Regions from separate parts of the Bradyrhizobium sp. SZCCHNR1015 genome, predicted to be linked through region 2. Evidence: predicted binding sites of a transcription regulator. Region 2 holds the regulator's gene; each other region holds the start of a gene.
The links. Region 2 encodes LexA, which represses DNA repair genes until DNA is damaged. Its sites were predicted from a motif close to TGTTCNNNNTGTGTTCNG; they were not measured.

Region 1 (4,811 bases), on a different contig from region 2:
GCACGCAAGTCCTTGCGTTGGATCATTCATCGAACCGTCACACAAGGTGTGCGGGCGACGTCAGTCGCCTGCCTGTGTCGGCGTGGTGCCGCCGGTGCTGTTCGGCCAGACCCAGTCGCGGATCTCGGGCATGTCCTCGCCATGCGCCCGGATGTAGCGGGCATGCTCGATCAGTGCGTCGCGGAATTTCTGCTTCACATGGGCCGCCGACACACTGAGGCCGGGCACGCGCTCGATCGCCTCGATGGCGAGGTGGAAACGGTCGAGCTCGTTGAGCACGACCATGTCGAACGGAGTCGTCGTGGTGCCTTCCTCGATGAAGCCGCGCACGTGCATGCCGGCATGGTTGGTGCGGCTGTAGGTGAGACGATGGATGAGATACGGATAGCCGTGATAGGCGAAGATCACCGGCTTGTCGGTCGTGAACAGGCTGTCGAAGTCGCGGTCGCTGAGGCCGTGCGGATGGTCCTGCTTCGGCTGCAGGGTCATGAGGTCAACGACGTTGACGACGCGGATCTTGAGGTCGGGCAATTCCTTGCGCAGCAGATCGACGGCAGCGAGCGTTTCCAAAGTCGGGACGTCTCCGGCGCAGGCCATCACCACGTCGGGCTCCTCGTCGGCGGGCTCGGTGCCGGCCCACGACCAGATGCCGATGCCGGCGTCGCAATGGATGGCCGCATCTTGCATCGACAGCCATTGCGGCGCAGGCTGCTTGCCGGCGACGATGACGTTGATGCGGTCATAGGTGCGCAGGCAGTGGTCGGCGATCCACAGCAGCGTGTTGGCGTCCGGCGGGAAGTAGATGCGGACGATGTCCGCCTTCTTGTTGGCGACGAGGTCGACGAAGCCCGGATCCTGGTGGCTGAAGCCGTTATGGTCCTGCCGCCAGACATGCGAGGTCAGGAGATAGTTCAGCGACGCGACCGGGCGCCGCCACGGCAGCTCGCGTGACACTTTCAGCCATTTGGCGTGCTGGTTGAACATCGAATCGACGATGTGGATGAACGCCTCGTAGCAGGAGAACAGGCCGTGGCGGCCGGTGAGCAGATAGCCTTCCAGCCAGCCCTGGCAGAGGTGCTCGCTCAGCACCTCCATGACGCGGCCGTCATGGGCGAGGTGGACGTCGTAGGGCTCGATGCCCTCCATCCACACCCGCTCGGTGACCTCGAACACGGCATCGAGCCGGTTCGAGGCGGTTTCGTCCGGGCCCATGATGCGGAAGTTGCGTGTCTCTGCATTCAGCGTGATCACGTCGCGCAGGAACTTGCCGAGTTCGCGCGTGGCTTCAGCGATGGTCTGGCCCGGAGAGGACACGTCGACCGCAAAATGCTGGTAGTTTGGGAGCTTGAGCTCACGCTTGAGTAAGCCGCCATTGGCGTGCGGGTTGGCGCCCATGCGCCGCGCGCCCTTCGGCGCCAGCGCCTGCAGCTCCGGCATCAGCCGGCCCTGCGCGTCGAACAATGTGTCCGGCTCGTAGCTCTTCAGCCAGGCTTCGAGCAGCGCGAGATGCTCCGGCTTGCCGCGCGGATTGGCGATCGGCACCTGGTGGGCACGCCAGAAACCTTCGACCTTGAGTCCGTCGACCTCCTTCGGGCCCGTCCAGCCCTTCGGGCTGCGCAGCACGATCATCGGCCAGCGCGGCCGTTGGATCGTTGCATCCGGCTGACGCGCATTCTGCTGGATCGAGCGGATGCTTGCGAGCGCGACATCGAGCGCGTCCGCCATCTGCCGATGCATCGCCCTGGGCTCGGCGCCTTCGACGAACAGCGGCTCATAACCGTAACCTTCGAACAGGCATTTGAGCTCGGCGTCGCCCATGCGGCCGAGCACGGTGGGATTGGCGATCTTGTAGCCGTTGAGATGCAGGATCGGCAGCACCGCGCCGTCATGGGCCGGGTTCAGGAACTTGTTCGAATGCCAGGACGCGGCGAGCGGGCCGGTCTCGGCCTCGCCGTCACCGACCACGCAGGCCACGATCAGATCGGGATTATCGAACGCCGCGCCATAGGCGTGCACCAGCGCGTAGCCGAGCTCGCCGCCTTCATGGATCGAGCCCGGCGTTTCCGGCGCCGCATGGCTCGGAATGCCGCCAGGGAAGGAGAACTGCCGGAACAGCTTGCGCAGGCCATCGGCATCGCCCGTGATATCCGGATAGATCTCGCTGTATGTGCCTTCGAGATAGGTGTTTGCGACCATGCCCGGACCGCCATGGCCGGGACCGCAGATATAGATGACGCTGAGATCCTGGGCCTGGATGGCGCGATTGAGATGGGCGTAGATGAAATTCAGTCCGGGCGTCGTCCCCCAGTGGCCGAGCAGGCGCGGCTTGACGTGCTCCGCTTTCAGCGGCTCGCGCAGCAGCGGGTTGTCGAGCAGATAGATCTGCCCGACCGAGAGATAATTGGCCGCACGCCAGTAGCGGTCGAGCAGGTCGAGATCATCGGCCGGGATGGTCTGGTGGGAAGACGTGATGTTCATGTAACCTCGCTTGCCGTCCGCTTCGCGCCCGCGGGAGAGTGCATTAGAGTAACGCCGCACCGTCCCGTTCCAGTGCGCTGCGAGGATAGAACGGGAATGTGATGGTTGGCCTTGCGCCGCCGGCTCAGAACCACCGCGCAAATGTTCTCTTTTGTTCTTGTAATGTTCGCTTTGTGTGCTATGTCTTGGCCATGAGCCGAGCATTTTCACATGCCCTCAAGCGCCCGCCGGTCCCGGTGCCCTCCGAGCCGGCGGGCGCGCCTTCTTTCGGTCCTGACAAGGACTTCCCGGAACTCGCGGTCGCCATCGAACGGGGCCGGCGCCGCGGCCGGGGTGCACAATCCAATGCGAGCGGCCGCTACGAGGCGGAGGCGCGCGTTGTCTTCGACGACGGCTGGCAGAGCCTCGAAGATCTGCCGCCGTTCAAGACCACGGTCGCGACCGATACCTCGCGCAAGGTCATCACCCGCAACGACTCGCCAGACATCGGTTTCGATCGCTCGATCAATCCGTATCGCGGCTGCGAGCACGGCTGTGTCTACTGCTTCGCGCGGCCGACCCATGCGTTTCTCGGGCTGTCGCCTGGCCTCGACTTCGAATCCAAGCTGTTCGTGAAGCCGGATGCGCCCGCGCTCCTGGAGAAGGAGCTCGCGGCCAGCGGCTACGAGCCGCGGATGATCGCGATCGGGACCAACACCGATCCTTACCAGCCGATCGAGCGCGAGCGGAAGATCATGCGCGGCATCCTCGAGGTGCTGGAAAAGGTTGGCCATCCCGTCGGGATCGTCACGAAGTCGGCGCTGGTGATGCGTGATGCCGACATCCTGGCGCGGATGGCCAAGAAGAACCTGGCGAAGGTCGCGATATCAGTGACCACGCTGGATCCGAAGCTGGCGCGCACTATGGAGCCGCGGGCCTCGACGCCATCGAAGCGGCTGGAGGCGTTGCAGGCGCTGTCCAAGGCCGGCATCCCGACGACGGTGATGGTGGCGCCGGTGATCCCCGCGCTCAATGACAGCGAGATCGAGCGCATCCTCGATGCCGCCGCCCATGCCGGGGTCAAGGAAGCCTCCTATGTGTTGCTGCGGCTGCCGCTGGAGGTGCGCGACCTGTTCCGCGAATGGCTGCTCGAGCATTATCCCGACCGCTACCGCCACGTCTTCACCCTGATCCGCGACATGCGCGGCGGCCGCGATTACGACTCGCAATGGGGCACGCGGATGAAGGGCACGGGTCCGATGGCCTGGATGATCGGCCGCCGCTTCGAGATCGCCTGCGAAAAGCTTGGGCTGAACAAGCGCCGGACCAAGCTGACGACCGATCATTTCGTCCGGCCGAAGGGCGGCGGGCAGCAGCTCAGCCTGTTCTGACTGTGTGGAGGTGGCGCGATGAGTGCAGGTGCGGTTATCCCGCGGTTCACCGTCATCACACTCGGTGTATCCGAGATGCGGCGGAGCATCGCCTTCTATGCATCGCTCGGCTTCGTCAGAAAATTCCGCGCGACCGGCGAGGAAGTGGCATTCTTCGACACTGGCGGGACGGTGCTGGCGCTGTACCCGTGGAGCGCGCTCGCCCACGACGCGGGTGTGCCGGACACGCCGCGGCCGCAGGCATTCCGCGGCGTGACACTGGCATGGAACTGCCGTTCGGAGGCTGAGGTCGATGCGGCGCTCGCGTCGGCAGTGGAGAAGGGCGCGCTGCTGCTGAAGCTCGCGCAACGGACCGACTATGGCGGTTACAGCGGCTATTTTGCCGATCCGGACGGTCATGTCTGGGAAGTGGTGGTGGCGCCGGGAATCGATGTCGGCGACGATGATCGGGTGCATCTGCCGGCGTAGCCGGTTGCTGGAGAGGGTGCGAATAGCGGGGAATTGAGGTCCGTTCGGGTTGCACCGCCGCGGGCCGTTCCGCACCATGCCGGCCATGATTCGCGATCAGTCAAAGAAACCGGGCAGGGCGAAGGCCGCCAGCGGTGCCGTGGCGAAGAGCGCCGCTGCAAAGGCCGGGACCAAGCCTGCGCCGCAGAGCGCCAAGGGCAAGACCGCCGCCAAGCTCGGCAAGGGCGTCATCGCGGTGGCGCCGCCGAGCTTCCGGCGGGAGCGTGCGCTGCTGAAGCAGGGGATCTGGCCGGTCGCGGGCTGCGACGAGGCGGGACGGGGGCCGCTGGCTGGTCCGGTGGTCGCTGCTGCCGTGATTCTCGATCCCGCGCGCATTCCGAAGGGGCTCGATGATTCCAAGCGGCTGAGCGCGGAGCAGCGCGAGGCGCTGTTCGACAAGATCTGCAAGACGTCTGCGTTTGCGGTGGCCGTCGCCTCGCCGGCCCGAATCGACCG
Region 2 (4,811 bases):
GGCGCTGAGCTGCGTCTACAATCCAAAGCGCATCGCGATGAAAACACCGATCGGCCTGGATGCCTATCTGTCGCTTCCGCACGCACTGGTGACGCTGACCAACAGCCTGCAGGGCTGCCTGGAGGCGGCGCTGGACGAGATCGGGACCGAGCTCAACGTGGTCTCGGCCTCCTCGGATTTCCTCAGCGTGCTGGCGACGGTGGCCGCGTCACCGGTGATCACCACGATCCCGACCCGGATGGCAAGGCTCTACGGACCCCGGTTTGGGCTGGCGCTCTGTCCGGCGCCGTTGAAGTTGCGGCTGCCGGCGGTCTCGATGGTCTGGCCGCTGCAGCTCGATCGTGACGCGGCATCGGTCTGGCTGCGGAACATGGTGGCGGACATCCTGCACACCACCGAGCGCGCCGCCTGTCGCGCGGCTGCCGGATAGCTCCGTCGGGACTCCGTGTGCACGTGAGCAGATCGCGACTGCCCCCCCGGCATGATTGCAGAGTTTCTCGCGCGATCGTGAGGCGGCGGGCCACGCGACGCACCTTCAGACGATCGGAAAGCCGGGAGCGGCTTAGGCTCTTGGCCACCCCGTGCGCGTTCGGTTAGAAGGCGATTCAGTCGATCTGCCCGTCTTCGTCCGAAGGTAATCCCATGGCCCTGATGCCGGTCTCCGATGCGTTGTCCGCGGTGCTCGCCGGCACCGAGCCGCTGGCTGAGGAAATGGTCGGGCTGGACGAGGCCTATCACCGCATCCTGGCCCGCGACCTCGCGGCGCTGCGGACGCAGCCGCCCGAGGCGATGTCGGCGATGGATGGCTATGCGGTGCGCGCGGCCGACGCAGCCAAGGCCAAGGCGCGGCTGAAGGTGATCGGCGAGGTCGCGGCGGGACGGCCGTTCGATCGCGTGGTCGGGCCCGGCGAGGCGGCGCGGATCTTCACCGGCGGCGTTGTCCCCGCAGGCGCCGACGCGGTGGTGATCCAGGAGGACACGATCGCCGAGGACGGCCATGTCGTGATCACCGAGGCCGCGATCACAGGCCGGCACATCCGGCCGGCCGGCGTCGACTTCCACCAGGGCATGGTGCTGCTGAAGGCCGGGCGCCGGCTCAGCGACCGCGACCTATCCCTGGCGGCCAGCATGAATCATCCGGCGCTGCCGGTGCGGCGGCGGCCGAAGGTGGCGCTGCTCGCCACCGGCGACGAGCTGGTGATGCCGGGCTCGACGCCCGGCCCGGGGCAGATCGTCTATTCCAACGGCTACGCGCTGCGGGCGCTGGTGCGCAGCGAGGGCGCGACGCCGATCGATCTCGGCATCGCCGCGGATACGATGGCGGCGACGGTCGCTGGAATCCGGCGCGCCCGCGCGGCAGAGGCCGACGTCCTGATCACGACCGGCGGCGCCTCGGTCGGCGATCACGACCTAGTCAAGCAGGCGCTGGAGGCCGAGGGCGTCGAAATGGCGTTCTGGAAGATCGCGATGCGGCCGGGCAAGCCGATGATGCACGGACGGCTCGGCGACATCAGGGTGATCGGACTGCCCGGCAATCCGGTGTCGTCCTATGTCTGCGCCATCCTGTTCATGGTGCCGCTGATTCGGCGCCTGCTCGGCCGCGACGAGGCCGTGATGCCGCGCGAGACCGCCCTGCTCGGCCGCGAGTTGGGGGCGAACGATTCGCGCGAGGACTATCTGCGGGCGCAGCTCGAGGAGCGCGCCGACGGCACGCTGGTAGCCACCCCAGTGAGCCAGCAGGATTCGTCGCTGCTCGGGAACCTCGCGCTGTCGCAGGCGCTGGTGATCCGGCCGGCGTTTGCGCCGAAGGCGCCTGCCGGCAGCCCGTGCGAGATCCTGCGCCTGCCGAACTGAGCCGCTTCCCCGGTAAAGCCCGGTCCGTTCATCATATTTTTAGGATTGCGGAACACACATCGAACATATAGTGTCCGTTCATGATTTGTTTTTAGTATGTTGCGGGCGACGCGATGACGGTCCGACTCCAGGGCGCTCTCAGCCGGCTTGTGCTCAAGGCGCAGCTCCTGGACTCGGACAACAACAAACCGGGGACCAGGTCGAAATGCTGACGCGCAAACAGTACGAACTTCTGCGGTTCATCAACGAGCGGCTCAAGGAAGCCGGCGTGCCGCCGTCCTTCGACGAGATGAAGGATGCGCTCGATCTGCGTTCGAAGTCCGGCATTCATCGCCTGATCACGGCGCTCGAGGAGCGCGGCTTCATCCGCCGGCTGCCGAATCGCGCCCGCGCGATCGAGGTGATCAAGCTGCCCGAGCTGTCGCAGGCCGCGGGCAACCGTCGCGGCTTCACGCCGTCGGTGATCGAAGGCAATCTCGGCAAGGTGCGCACCAGTACTCCCGCGCTAGACGATGGCGAGCGCCCTGTCGCGGTGCCGGTGATGGGCCGCATCGCCGCCGGTACCCCGATCGAGGCGCTGCAGACGCGCAGCCACACCATCAGCGTGCCTGCGGACATGCTCGGCAACGGCGATCACTATGCGCTCGAGGTGCGCGGCGACTCGATGGTCGATGCCGGCATCCTCGACGGTGACATGGCGCTGATCCAGCGCAACGAGACCGCCGACACCGGCGACATCGTGGTGGCGCTGATCGACGATGAGGAAGCGACCTTGAAGCGCTTCCGCCGTCGCGGCGCATCGATCGCGCTCGAGCCGGCCAACACCGCCTACGAGGTGCGCATCCTGCCGCCGAACCGGGTGAAGATCCAAGGCAAGCTGGTCGGGCTGTACCGCAAGTACTGATCGCGAAGGGGATCGGTCGACCGGCGGCGGGCGCACGCGCTGTCGCCGCCGAGCGAGAAGCCAGCCAAGCTGGAAGCGGCCAGCAAATACGTCACACGCGAATGCACTTCATGATGTGCAGCGCGGCATGCTCAAACGCTTGTGATCAGCCGCGGGCACACGCGATGCAGATCAGCGCAGAATTGCCGCGAAGCGCGCGCTAACATCACCATCGATGTCCACTCTGATAGAGGCCTGCGCCTGTCCGGGGGGAGCGTGGGTCGGCTATCTCTCAACGAGGAGCGATCCGATGTGTGACTACAGCCTCCATGCGGTTGCGTCCCGTCCCGCCAAGGTCGGCGAGACGTTGATCTCGATGACCTTCCGTGGCACCGCCACCCGCGGCTTCGCGTTGGAGAGCGAGCCGACCGTCGCAGTCTGCATGCTGCCCGGCACCGAGTTGGCCTTCGCCGAGGACGTCCGCTACGACAGCCGCTGGCTCTGGACCCGGACGATCCGCGAGCGCGTCGCGAAGTTCAACAGCATCGAGACGCACATTCCCGATCGCCATCACGACGCGATCGAGTTCGCCGACGGCCGCCACGTGCTGGTGACCCAGCTCTGCGAGGGCCAGCGCGTCACCGTGCTGCAATTGCCGGTCAGCAAGCAGCCGGCAGAGCGCCGCCCGGACATCGCCGAGGACGTGCCGACGTCGCAGGCCACACCGATTCGCCGCATCAGCATCACCTGAGGGTCTGCGCGTCGGCATTTCTGTCGGTCGTGAGCGCGCTTTCGAAGGTGGGAGACTTGGTAGACTTGGGTTCTGCAAGCGCAAAGTCCTCTCGGGCGAACGTCCGGCATCGCATCGGATAGGAACGACATCCCTCGGCCGGCATTGTTTGCCGGGGGAGCTTGCCGCCGTGGTCAACAAGATCGATTGGAACAAGGCCGGACGGATCACCGAGCCCGGCCGCTACATGCTTGCGTTCGGATGGCTGACGGTCACGGCTGATGACGTCGCCATCTGGCAACGCTATCCGGGCGCTGCGTTCACGCTGGTCGAAGGGCCCTCGCTGTTCGATGGACCAGACGACACCGAGTATCATCTCGGCACCTTCGAGCTGCCCGGCGCTCAATCCTGCTCGCCCTGCTCCGTCTCCGGCGGCGTCGCGTCCTGAAGCCGCGCGGCCGGCGCACGCGGCGTCAGCGTCGTGTCGAACTCGCCGGCCTCGGCGGGCGCCGGCCACCATGGGCGGTCGGTGCCGCCGGCACGCGTCGGCGTCACGGCCAAGCCTTTGCCCTGCTGCACCAGCAACAAGGCGCCCTGCTGCCGCAGCCGCTCGCGATCGATCACGGCCGCCGCGCAGGATGACGGCGCGGCGCGCGCGGTGACGATCAGCGCGACACGGGCGCAATCGTCGGCGAGCGCCTCAGCGCGCAAGGTCATGGCGGCGAAGCGGCCGTCGGCCATCGCGACCACGCAGCCCGCCTCGTCGCAGGAGACGCCATCGGCGAGCGAGGCGTCCGCCGGCAGCCGGGCATCGGCGTCGGCCGCGAGCCACTCCTTGGTGGCGAACACATCCTTGCCGGCGCGCATCACATGCAGGCGTCCGTCACGGCCGCGCACCGCCACCGCGCGCCCATCGCCGGCGACCAGGACGTCGGGCAGCGGCGTCGCGGCCGCCCAGGCGGTGGCGGCCAAAAGCCCCATGGCGCCCAACCAGCGCAGCGGTGTGCGCAGCAGGCCGATCAGGATGACGCCCAGGCTGGCCAGGATCAGCGGGCCGATGCCGAAGGCCGGGATGCGCCCGACCGCGCCCGGCAGCGCCGCCACCCAGCGCGTCACCGCGATCATCCAGTCGATGCCGAGGCCCATCAGCGACCACCAGACGCCATCCAGGCCGAACGGCGCCGCCAGCAAGCCCATCAGGCCGGCCGGCATCACCAGCGCCGAGACCACCGGCATCGCCGCGAGATTGGCGAGCACGCCATAGGGCGTCACGCGATGAAAATGGAAGGCGGCATAGGGCGTGGTCGCGAGCCCGGCGATCAGCGAGGCCAGCAGCAGCATCGC
Region 3 (4,811 bases), on a different contig from region 2:
CCGCTCGTCGGCGATGATGCGCAGGCGCGGATGCAGCGCGTCGTCGGCCGCGACCAGCTTGGCGACCGCGTCGCCGGTCCAGCGCATCGTGCCGTCGGCGGTGAGCACGATGTGCTCGTCGGGCGCGCCGGACAGCTTCTCGGCGCGCGCCTCGATCTCGCCGGCCAGCGCCTTCTGGGCAGCAGCCTGCAAGGCCTTGGCCTCCGAGCCGGCTTCGGCGGCGTCGGGCGCGAAGGTGAATCCATCCAGGCGGCCGATCGCGTGCCCTTCAACGATCACTTCGCCGGTCTTGCCGATTTCCGTATTCAAAACACTGTTCTCCCGCAGGCGCCGCATCAATACACTGGTACGACGATCAACGAAACGCTCCGTGAGCCGTTCATGAAGGGCGTCTGACAATTTATTTTCGAGTTCGCGGGTAATCCCCTGCCAATAATCAGGGTCGCGCAGCCAGTCGGGCCGGTTGGCCACGAAGGTCCAGGTGCGAATCTGTGCAATCCGCCCCGACAGCGTATCGATGTCGCCATCGACGCGGTCGGCCTGATCGACCTGGGCCGCGTACCAGGCGTCCGGAATACGCCCCTTCTGCATCAGGAAGCCGAACACGGTGGTCACCAGCTCCGCATGGGCAGCCGGCGACAGCCTGCGATAGTCGGGAATCTGGCAGGTTTCCCAGAGACGCTCGACCGCTTCAGCGCCATGCGCCATGTCGCGCACCTCGGCATCGCGCGCGGCATGATCGAGCACGCGCAGATCCTCCGCGGTCGGCGCGCGCGTCAGCGCGTCATGCCCCGGCGTAATCGCCAGGGAGACCTGGAGCGCGCTCAAGGACGCGAAATCAAGCCTGGAGTTGCGCCATTGCAGCACCTTCACGGTATCGAAGGTGTGGTTCTGGAGCGCATTGACCAGCTCGGGCTCGAACGGCGCACAACGTCCGGTGGTGCCGAACGTGCCGTTACGCGTCGCGCGTCCGGCACGGCCGGCGATCTGGGCAAACTCCGACGGCGTGAGCCGGCGGAACTGATAGCCGTCATATTTGCGGTCGGATGCGAAGGCGACGTGATCGACGTCGAGATTGAGCCCCATGCCGATCGCATCGGTGGCGACGAGATAGTCGACGTCGCCGTTCTGGAACATCGCCACCTGCGCGTTGCGCGTGCGCGGCGACAGCGATCCCAGCACCACAGCGGCGCCGCCATGCTGGCGGCGGATCAGCTCGGCGATGGCGTACACCTCGTCAGCCGAGAACGCCACGATGGCGGTCCGGCGCGGCTGCCGCGTGATCTTCCGGTCGCCGGCGAATTCGAGCTGCGACAATCGTGGCCGTGTCACCATCGACGCACCGGGCAACAGCCGCTCGATGATGGGGCGCATCGTCGCAGCCCCGAGCAGCAGCGTCTCGTCGCGCCCGCGGCGATTGAGGATGCGGTCGGTGAAGACATGGCCGCGCTCGAGATCGGACGCGATCTGGATCTCGTCGACGGCCAGGAACGACACGTCGAGATCCCTGGGCATCGCCTCGACCGTCGACACCCAATAGCGCGGGTTCTTCGGCTTGATCTTCTCCTCGCCGGTGATCAGCGCGACGGCCTCGCTGCCGACGCGATCGGCGATCTTGTTGTAGACCTCGCGCGCGAGCAGCCGCAGCGGCAGTCCGATGATGCCGGAGGAATGCGCGAGCATGCGCTCGATCGCCAGATGCGTCTTGCCGGTGTTGGTGGGGCCGAGCACGGCGGTGACGCCGCTTCCGGGAGCACGGTCGGACGTGCGCTCGAAAGGCGAGGCAGCCGAAGAGGACGAAAAAGCCATTCGTTAAATGTGGGTCTCGAAGCCGGCGTTGGAAGCGCGTCGTTCACGCGCGACGGATGCGGAATTGTCGTGTGTCTGGAGAGGCTGAGATGCTGACCCCTGTCTCACATTGTGACGCATATAGTGCCGCAGCTTAAGCTTCGGAACGCCTTGAGAACGAATCGCGAAGGAATCGCTGACTCTGTCGGCTTTCAGGCTTCGTTCACCGCAACATCTCGCGTTCTGCGATCAAGCCAGCACTAGATCAAGTTTTCGCGGGCTCCACAAGCAACGCTTTCGCGATGGAACTGGCGCGCATTTCAGGGCGTCCCGAGTCGAATCAGAATCAGGGAAGAGTCAAACGGATTCACGCGCAGCAGACAGCATCCATACGGGGACCGGCAAATCGGAGGTCCACGCGGAATCTCCATCGCATTCAAGCGAGAGCGGACGGCATGCCGCCAGACCTTCACGCCACGGCCGCTGTTGCGGCTCAGCCGCTGACGGGGCCGTGCCACAGCGACGAGATTCGGATGTGGAGGAGCAGCGATACGAGGCGCTACTGGGTCTTGGCGACGTGCGGCGCCGCCTGGGTGATGAACGACGTCGCCTCCAGCATCGCGGTCCCCAGCGGGGTCGGGATCACCATCTTGAACGGCACCAGCACGCGGGTGCCGGCGATCGGCACGAAGAAGATCTCCATGTTGCGGGCCTGAGCCAGATATTTGATGACCGGCCGGTCCGGGATGTAGCCCGCGACCGGCGTGAAGTAGATCGCGCAGACCAGCGCCGGACCGCGATAGCCCTTGTCAGCCTTGACGTTCTCCATGCGCTTGTAGTCGAGCTTGAGCTCGTAGCGCATGCGGCCGTCGAACACGGGCGCAGCGCCGCGGCAGGAGTCCGGCGACAGCAGTTCGCCATTGCCCGGCACCCGCACCAGAGAGGCCGTCATCGGATCGAGCACGCCGCGCTTGTGGGCATCCGTCACCGGAATGCGGTCGGGATCGACTGGAGGCGCCGGCTCGATGGCGAAGTCCTTCACGGTGCCGTTCTGCAGATTGATGCGGATCTGCTCCGATTTCTTTCCCGTGGAGGTCGAGGCCTGGTAGCTCTGGCCGACCAGGGCGCCGTTGACGACGCGTCCCTGCACCGAGCCCGTGCCTGATCCTTGCGAGAAGCTCTTGAGCAGGCCGGCGGTGCCGCCCTGAGCCGCAGCACCATACTGATCATCCCCGATCTCGACCGCCCAGGTGCCCTTGCCGACGGGGATGCCGGCCAGGGAAGCCTCGTATTGAGCGTCCAACCGAGCCTGCGCCTGGGCGCCTTGCGCCAGCAACAACAGGCAGAGCGCTGCCCCGGCCGCGGCCAGGCGGCCCGAGAGAAATGAGGGAACCGAGATGATGGTCACGTGACGAATGATCCTGCCGATCCGCCTGCCTGAGCGCCGGACCGATCCGACGCGCCGTCCTTGCTACTTAAGCCAAAAACGCCTTCAAACAACGCGAACCGTCCGACAATGGCGGTTTGTCCAGCGCTTTGCGCCTGAACAGCACTCAGAACCGTCGTCCGCAGCGCTGCCGGAACCGAGCCGCGAACCTCCGACCGCGCCAGCATGCCGCCATTCCGGACCGTTCGCGGGATATCCATCCATCACGTCCGAATGCGCCCTTTATATGGTCTAAACTGCCGGCTATACTATTGATTACACGCCTGCTTTTCTGCTGGTCGGCGATTTCGGCCCGACCAGGAGGAGGCATGGGTCGCGTCCTCCGGGTTCGCCGGCCCGGCTCCCTGTATTTGCTGCGGCCTTCAAAACCTTGACGAAAAGCCGCATCCCCCCTATAGGACCGCATCTCCCAGAGACGAGCTGGACGAGTTTTGGACCCCCGCGGCCCGCCGACATAGGCGGACGAAGGGTGCGGGGATGAGAGAGGATTTATTGCCATGTCGCGGCGCTGTGAACTGACGGCCAAGGGTCCCCAGGTTGGCCACAAGGTCAGCCACTCCAACATCAAGACCAAGCGGCGCTTCCTGCCGAACCTGTGCAACGTGACCTTCATCTCGGATGCACTCGGCCGCAACGTGCGCCTGCGCGTTTCGACTAACGCGCTCAAGAGCGTCGACCACAATGGCGGCCTCGACGCCTATCTGCTCAAGGCCAACGCCGCGACCCTGTCGCCGCGCGCGCTGGAGCTGAAGCGCGCCATCGAGAAGAAGGCGGCGGACGCTGCCCCGGTCGCGAAGGCGAGCTGAGAGAGCCAACCGAAATTCAAGATTGATGCAGAAGCCGGACGCGTCACGAGCGGGGCTTCGAGCTGAACGAGATGTCGAAACGGCCGGGTCGAGAGATCCGGCCGTTTTGCTTGCGGATGCCGTGACCAACTGACAACTCTGGACAAGGCAGCCGGCGCGGGGCGGCAGGACAGGTCGGGTGACCATCCGTTCGTACAACGGCGTCCAGCAGTCACTCCGCCATGTCGGCCGCGCCGCGCGCAACAGCGACCCAGACGAAGTGCCATAGGGAACCGACCTCCCCAACACCAGCCGGATGCTCTACACTCGTTGCGGTAGCATTATTGCGGACATTCCTTTGCCATGAAGAATATTGTCATCTGCTGCGACGGCACCGGCAACGAGATCAGCGAGAACATCTCGAACGTACTCAAGCTCTATCGCTGCCTGCGCAAGACCGACAAGACGACACCGCATCAGGCCGTATTCTACGATCCCGGCGTCGGCACGCTGACCCAGCCCGACACCTGGCACCGCTTCAAGGCCAATTTCAACATGGTGCTGGGGCTCGCGACCGGCTACGGCCTCGACGACAACGTCATCAACGCCTACTCCTTCCTGGCCACGCATTACGAGGACGGCGACCGCATCTTTCTGTTCGGCTTCTCGCGGGGCGCCTACACCGTGCGCGTGCTGGCCGGGCTGATCCACAAGATCGGGCTGATCTCGCCGGGTCAGATCAATCTCGTCGGCCCGGGCGTGATCGCCTACAAGAAGTACTCCTCGGACAA
Region 4 (4,811 bases), on a different contig from region 2:
CTCGCTCCAGGCGCCGGGGAACGGCGACAGGCCGTGGATGTGACGCAGCACCGTATGCGCCGGCTTCGTCCAGTCGATCCGCGCCTCGGCCTTCTCGATCTTGGCCGCATAGGTCACGCCGCCCTCGGCCTGCTTCGTCAACGTCAGCCCGCCGCGCTCCAGCGCGGCCATCGCCCGCACCATCAGGTCGGCGCCGATGCGCGACAGGCGATCGTGCAGGTCGGACGCCGTCATCGCGTCAGTGATGGGCAGACGCTCGGCCATCGCGACGTCGCCGGTGTCGAGACCGACATCCATCTTCATGACCATCACGCCGCTTTCGGCGTCCCCTGCCATGATGGCACGGTTGATCGGCGCGGCGCCGCGCCAGCGCGGCAGCAGCGAGGCGTGGAGGTTGTAGCAGCCGAGTTTTGGTGCATCGAGAATCGCCTGCGGCAGGATCATGCCATAGGCGACGACGACGGCGGCGTCGGCCTGGTGGGCGCAGAACGCAGCCAGCGCGTCCTCGGTCTTCAGCGTCTTCGGCGTGAGCACGGGAATGCCGAGCCGCCGCGCCTCGGTCTCGATCGGAGTCGGGACCAAGGCCAAGCCACGGCGGCCACCGGGCTTCGGCGCGCGCGTGTAGACGGCCACGATCTCGTGGCCGTGGCCGGCGAGCTCGAGCAGGGTCGGCACGGCGAAATCCGGCGTGCCCATGAAGATCAGGCGAAGCGGCATCTGGTGCGCCCCTCAAGGCTTCATCCTGCCGTCATTGGCCGGGCTCGTCCCGGCCATCCACGTCGCAATGCCAACGCGAGAGGCAAGACGTGGATGCCCGGGTCAAGCCCGGGCATGACGGAGGAGAGAGTTGATCGTTACTCGCCGGCGCGCTTGGCGGCCTTGGTGAACTTCTTCATCACGCGGTCGCGCTTGAGCTTCGACAGATAGTCGATGAACAGCACGCCGTTGAGATGGTCGATCTCGTGCTGGATGCAGGTGGCGTAGAGCCCCTCCGCATCCTCCTCGCGGACCAGCCCGTCGAGATCGGTGAAGCGCACGCGCACACGCGCCGGCCGCTCGACCTCCTCGTAATATTCGGGGATCGACAGGCAGCCTTCCTCGTAGACCGACAGCTCGTCCGACTTGGCAACGATCTCCGGATTGATGAAGACGCGCGGCTCGCGCTTGCCTTCCCCGTTCGCGTCGGGCTTGGCCAGATCCATGGTGATGACGCGCAGCGGCTGCGCGACCTGAATCGCTGCGAGCCCGATGCCTGGCGCGTCGTACATGGTCTGAAACATGTCGTCGACCAGCTGCCGGATCTCCGGCGTGACCTTCTCGACCGGCTTGGACACCAGCCGCAACTGCCGGTCCGGCAGGATGATGATTTCTCTTAGGGACATGGCGCGCGATTTAAGCCGCGGAACCGGCGCGGTCAATGTGATGGCTCGCAGTTAAGACTTCGCTAACCATGAATTTCAATGTCTCGCTAACCATGATTCTTTACCCGGCCTTAACCATAAATGTTCTCTCTTCGTTCGCGAACTCTTGCGAATCGGATAGACGGGGGTGATGACCGCCAGCCAGTCCCTCAATCCTGTCGTCGTCATGATCGGCGATCTGCCGGTGCGCGCCAGCGACGCGCTGATCGGGTTTGGCGTGCTGGTTCTGCTCCTGCTGCTGATGATCGTCGCGGCCGTGGTGCGCTCCGGCCGGCGCGGCGCCGAGCTCGCGGCCCAGCAGGCGATGCGCGCCGATGAGATCGAACAGCGGTTCGGCGAGATGATCCGGGTGCAGAGCGAGGCCTCCGGCCGGGTCGACGCGATGGCGCAGCTGCTTGCCGGGCGGCAGGTGGACCTGGCGCGCAGCGTCAACGAGCGGCTCGACGCCGTCACCCATCGCGTCGGCCAATCGATGGAGCAGACCACGCGCCACACCATGGATTCCTTGCGCGTGCTGCACGAGCGGCTCGGCATCATCGACAACGCGCATCGCGATCTCAGCGAGCTCACGACACAGGTCACGACCTTGCGCGACGTGCTCGCCAACAAGCAGTCGCGCGGCGCATTCGGCCAGGCGCGCATGGAGGCGATCGTCCAGGACGGGCTGCCGAAGGGCAGCTACGCCTTCCAGTACACGCTCGTCAGCGGCAAGCGGCCGGACTGCGTCGTGTTCCTGCCCGACACGCGGCCGCTGTGCATCGACGCCAAGTTTCCGCTCGAGGCAGTGACCGCGCTGCACGACGCGGAGACGGAGGACGAAAAGCGCGCCGCCGCGCAGCGGCTGCGCACCGACGTGCTGCGCCACGTCAACGACATCGCCGAGAAGTACCTCGTGGTCGGCGAGACGCAGGACACGGCGCTGATGTTCGTGCCGTCGGAATCGGTCTACGCCGAGATCCATGACGGCTTCGACGACGTCATCCAGAGAGCCTATCGCGCCCGTGTCGTGCTGGTGTCGCCGTCGCTGCTGATGCTCGCGATCCAGGTCATGCAGCAGATCATGAAGGACGCGCGCATCCGCGACGCCGCTGACCAGATCCGCAACGAGGTGATCCATTTGGGCGACGACCTCGGCCGCCTGCGCGAGCGCGTGCTCAAGCTGCAGAAGCATTTTGGCGATGTCGGCGAGGACATCCGCCAGATCCTCATCTCCGCCGACAAGATCGAAAAGCGCGCCGCGCGGATCGAGGAGCTCGATTTCAGCAAGCCGGATGCGCCGGCGGACTCTCCGCGCATTGCGCCGGGCGCGGGCGCGACGCCGGACCTGTTTCCGCTGGCGGGGCGGATGCAGGCGGGGGAATGACCGCGGCGTCGCGAAAGCTGTCCAGATCTGCTACCACCCACCGATGACCGCACCTGACGCCGCCTCCGACATCAGAGCAACCGCTGCAAAGCCTGAGGCCAAGCCTGCCCCCACCTGGCGCGAGAGCATGGCCGTCTACCTGCAGCCGCGCGTGCTCGTGGTGCTGTTCCTCGGCTTCTCCTCAGGTCTGCCGCTGGCGCTGTCCGGCTCGACGCTTCAGATCTGGATGCGCGAGCTCGGCGTCGATCTCGGGACCATCGGGCTGTTCGCGCTGGTCGGCACGCCCTACACGCTGAAATTCCTTTGGGCGCCGCTGGTCGACGCGCTGCACGTGCCGCTGCTGACGCGCGCCTTCGGGCGGCGGCGCGGCTGGCTGGTGTTCGCGCAATTGCTGCTGATCGCGGCCATCCTGCTGCTGGCCGTGACTGACCCGGCGCATGCGCCGTTCATGGTCGCGCTGGCCGCGCTGCTGGTCGCCGCGATGTCGGCGACCCAGGACATCGTGGTCGATGCCTTCCGCGTCGAGAGCCTTCCGGAGAGCGAGCAGGCCGCGGGCATGGCGGCGTATGTCGCCGCCTACCGCATCGGCATGCTGGTCTCGACCGCCGGCGCGCTGGTGGTGGTCAGTGCATTCGAGAACTCGGGGTTGACGCGTCCGTCGTCCTGGATGTGGGGCTATGTCGCGATGGCCGGAATGGTGCTGATTGGCACGATCACGGCCCTCGCGGCGACCGAGCCGGCACAGTCGCAGCAGGCGGAGGCCGCGATGGGCGCGGACACCGCGCTCACCCGCGTGATGCATGCGGCCGCCGGAGCCTTCGTCGAGTTCCTCAGCCGACGTGATGCGCTCACGGCGCTCGCCTTCGTCGTGCTGTTCAAGTTCACCGACGCCTTCTCCGGCACGATGACCGCGCCGTTCGTGATCGATCTCGGCTTCAGCAAGGTCGACTACGCAGCGATCGTGAAAGGCGTCGGCCTCGCCGCCACGCTCGCCGGCGGCTTTGCCGGCGGCTTCGTCGCGCGGCGCTATTCGCTCGCCACCAGCCTGTGGATCGGCGGCATCGTGCAGGCGCTGGCCAACCTGTCGTTCTCATGGCTCGCCATCGTCGGAGTCAATCAATGGGCGCTGGCGCTGGCGATCTCTGCGGAGAACTTCACCAGCGCGATCGGCACCGTGATCTTCGTCGCCTATCTCTCTGCGCTGTGCCAGAATCCGCTGCACACCGCGACCCAATATGCGCTGCTCACCGCACTCGCCGCGGTTGGACGAACCTATCTGTCATCGGGCGCGGGCTATGTGGCGAAGGCGACCGGCTGGCCCACATTCTTCGTCATCTGCGCGCTCGTCGCGATCCCGAGCCTCGTGCTGCTTGCTTGGCTGCAGCGGCGCGGGCATTTCGATGAATTGGGGCCAGTGAAGGTCTAGCTGCCGCCTGGAGTTAGACTGTCATCCTCCGCGAAGGCGGGTGATCCGGCATTGCGGAGACGTCGGCGATCGACCGCGAGACCGCGGCGTACTGGATCGCCCGGTCAAGCGGGGCGATGACAGCGGAAATCGTGGCGTTGCATTCGCGTGAATGCTCCCAGCGGCCTCAACGCTTCACCAAGCTCCACTTGGTCACGACCGCCTCGCTCATCTGTCCCGCATCCTGCGCGCAGGCGATCTCGTCGACCTTGACCGCGATCTGCTTGCCGAGCAGCCCCTTGAGCTGCGACGCCTGCGCCGTGTTCGCGGTGACGAGCTGGAACGTCTCCGGGCCGGTCTCGAGATTGCACAGCCCGCTCGGCGGCGGCAGGCGGCGCGGCTCGCTGGTGATCTGATAGGCGGCGGAGGGCTGGCCCGGCTTGGCGCCTTTCAGCTTCAGCGCGTTCAGCTCGCCGGACAGCACGTCACCAGCATTGAGCGGCTTGCCGACCTTCTGCGGTGTCTCGCTCTGCTGCGCCAGGACGGACGGAGCCGAGAGCGCCACCCAAATCGCGCCCAAAGCCAGCCGTTTGCCGAATCCGCGTTTCGTCATCATTCCACT

Region 1: QX128_RS19355 (PA0069 family radical SAM protein) is a predicted target of LexA. The motif match lies at 2,642-2,659, and genes of this name have one in related genera.
Region 3: QX128_RS28710 (helicase-related protein) is a predicted target of LexA. The motif match lies at 1,951-1,968, and genes of this name have one in related genera.
Region 4: QX128_RS29875 (DNA recombination protein RmuC) is a predicted target of LexA. The motif match lies at 1,504-1,521, and genes of this name have one in related genera.

The regions. Positions count from the first base shown of each region.
Region 1 covers NZ_JAUEYW010000011.1:63,941-68,751, forward strand. The annotation lists gene QX128_RS19350 (phosphoketolase family protein) at 61-2,478, opposite strand; gene QX128_RS19355 (PA0069 family radical SAM protein) at 2,670-3,848, shown strand; gene QX128_RS19360 (VOC family protein) at 3,867-4,316, shown strand; gene QX128_RS19365 (ribonuclease HII) at 4,393-4,811, shown strand, end outside.
Region 2 covers NZ_JAUEYW010000005.1:3,116-7,926, forward strand. The annotation lists gene QX128_RS10070 (LysR family transcriptional regulator) at 1-430, shown strand, start outside; gene glp (gephyrin-like molybdotransferase Glp) at 643-1,854, shown strand; gene lexA (transcriptional repressor LexA) at 2,060-2,758, shown strand; gene QX128_RS10085 (hypothetical protein) at 3,048-3,488, shown strand; gene QX128_RS10090 (hypothetical protein) at 3,658-3,915, shown strand; gene QX128_RS10095 (ComEC/Rec2 family competence protein) at 3,870-4,811, opposite strand, start outside.
Region 3 covers NZ_JAUEYW010000019.1:108,400-113,210, reverse strand. The annotation lists gene QX128_RS28710 (helicase-related protein) at 1-1,809, opposite strand, end outside; gene QX128_RS28705 (DUF3108 domain-containing protein) at 2,348-3,124, opposite strand; gene rpmB (50S ribosomal protein L28) at 3,733-4,041, shown strand; gene QX128_RS28695 (DUF2235 domain-containing protein) at 4,384-4,811, shown strand, end outside.
Region 4 covers NZ_JAUEYW010000022.1:377-5,187, forward strand. The annotation lists gene fmt (methionyl-tRNA formyltransferase) at 1-717, opposite strand, end outside; gene def (peptide deformylase) at 855-1,382, opposite strand; gene QX128_RS29875 (DNA recombination protein RmuC) at 1,552-2,784, shown strand; gene QX128_RS29880 (AmpG family muropeptide MFS transporter) at 2,828-4,210, shown strand; gene QX128_RS29885 (hypothetical protein) at 4,377-4,802, opposite strand.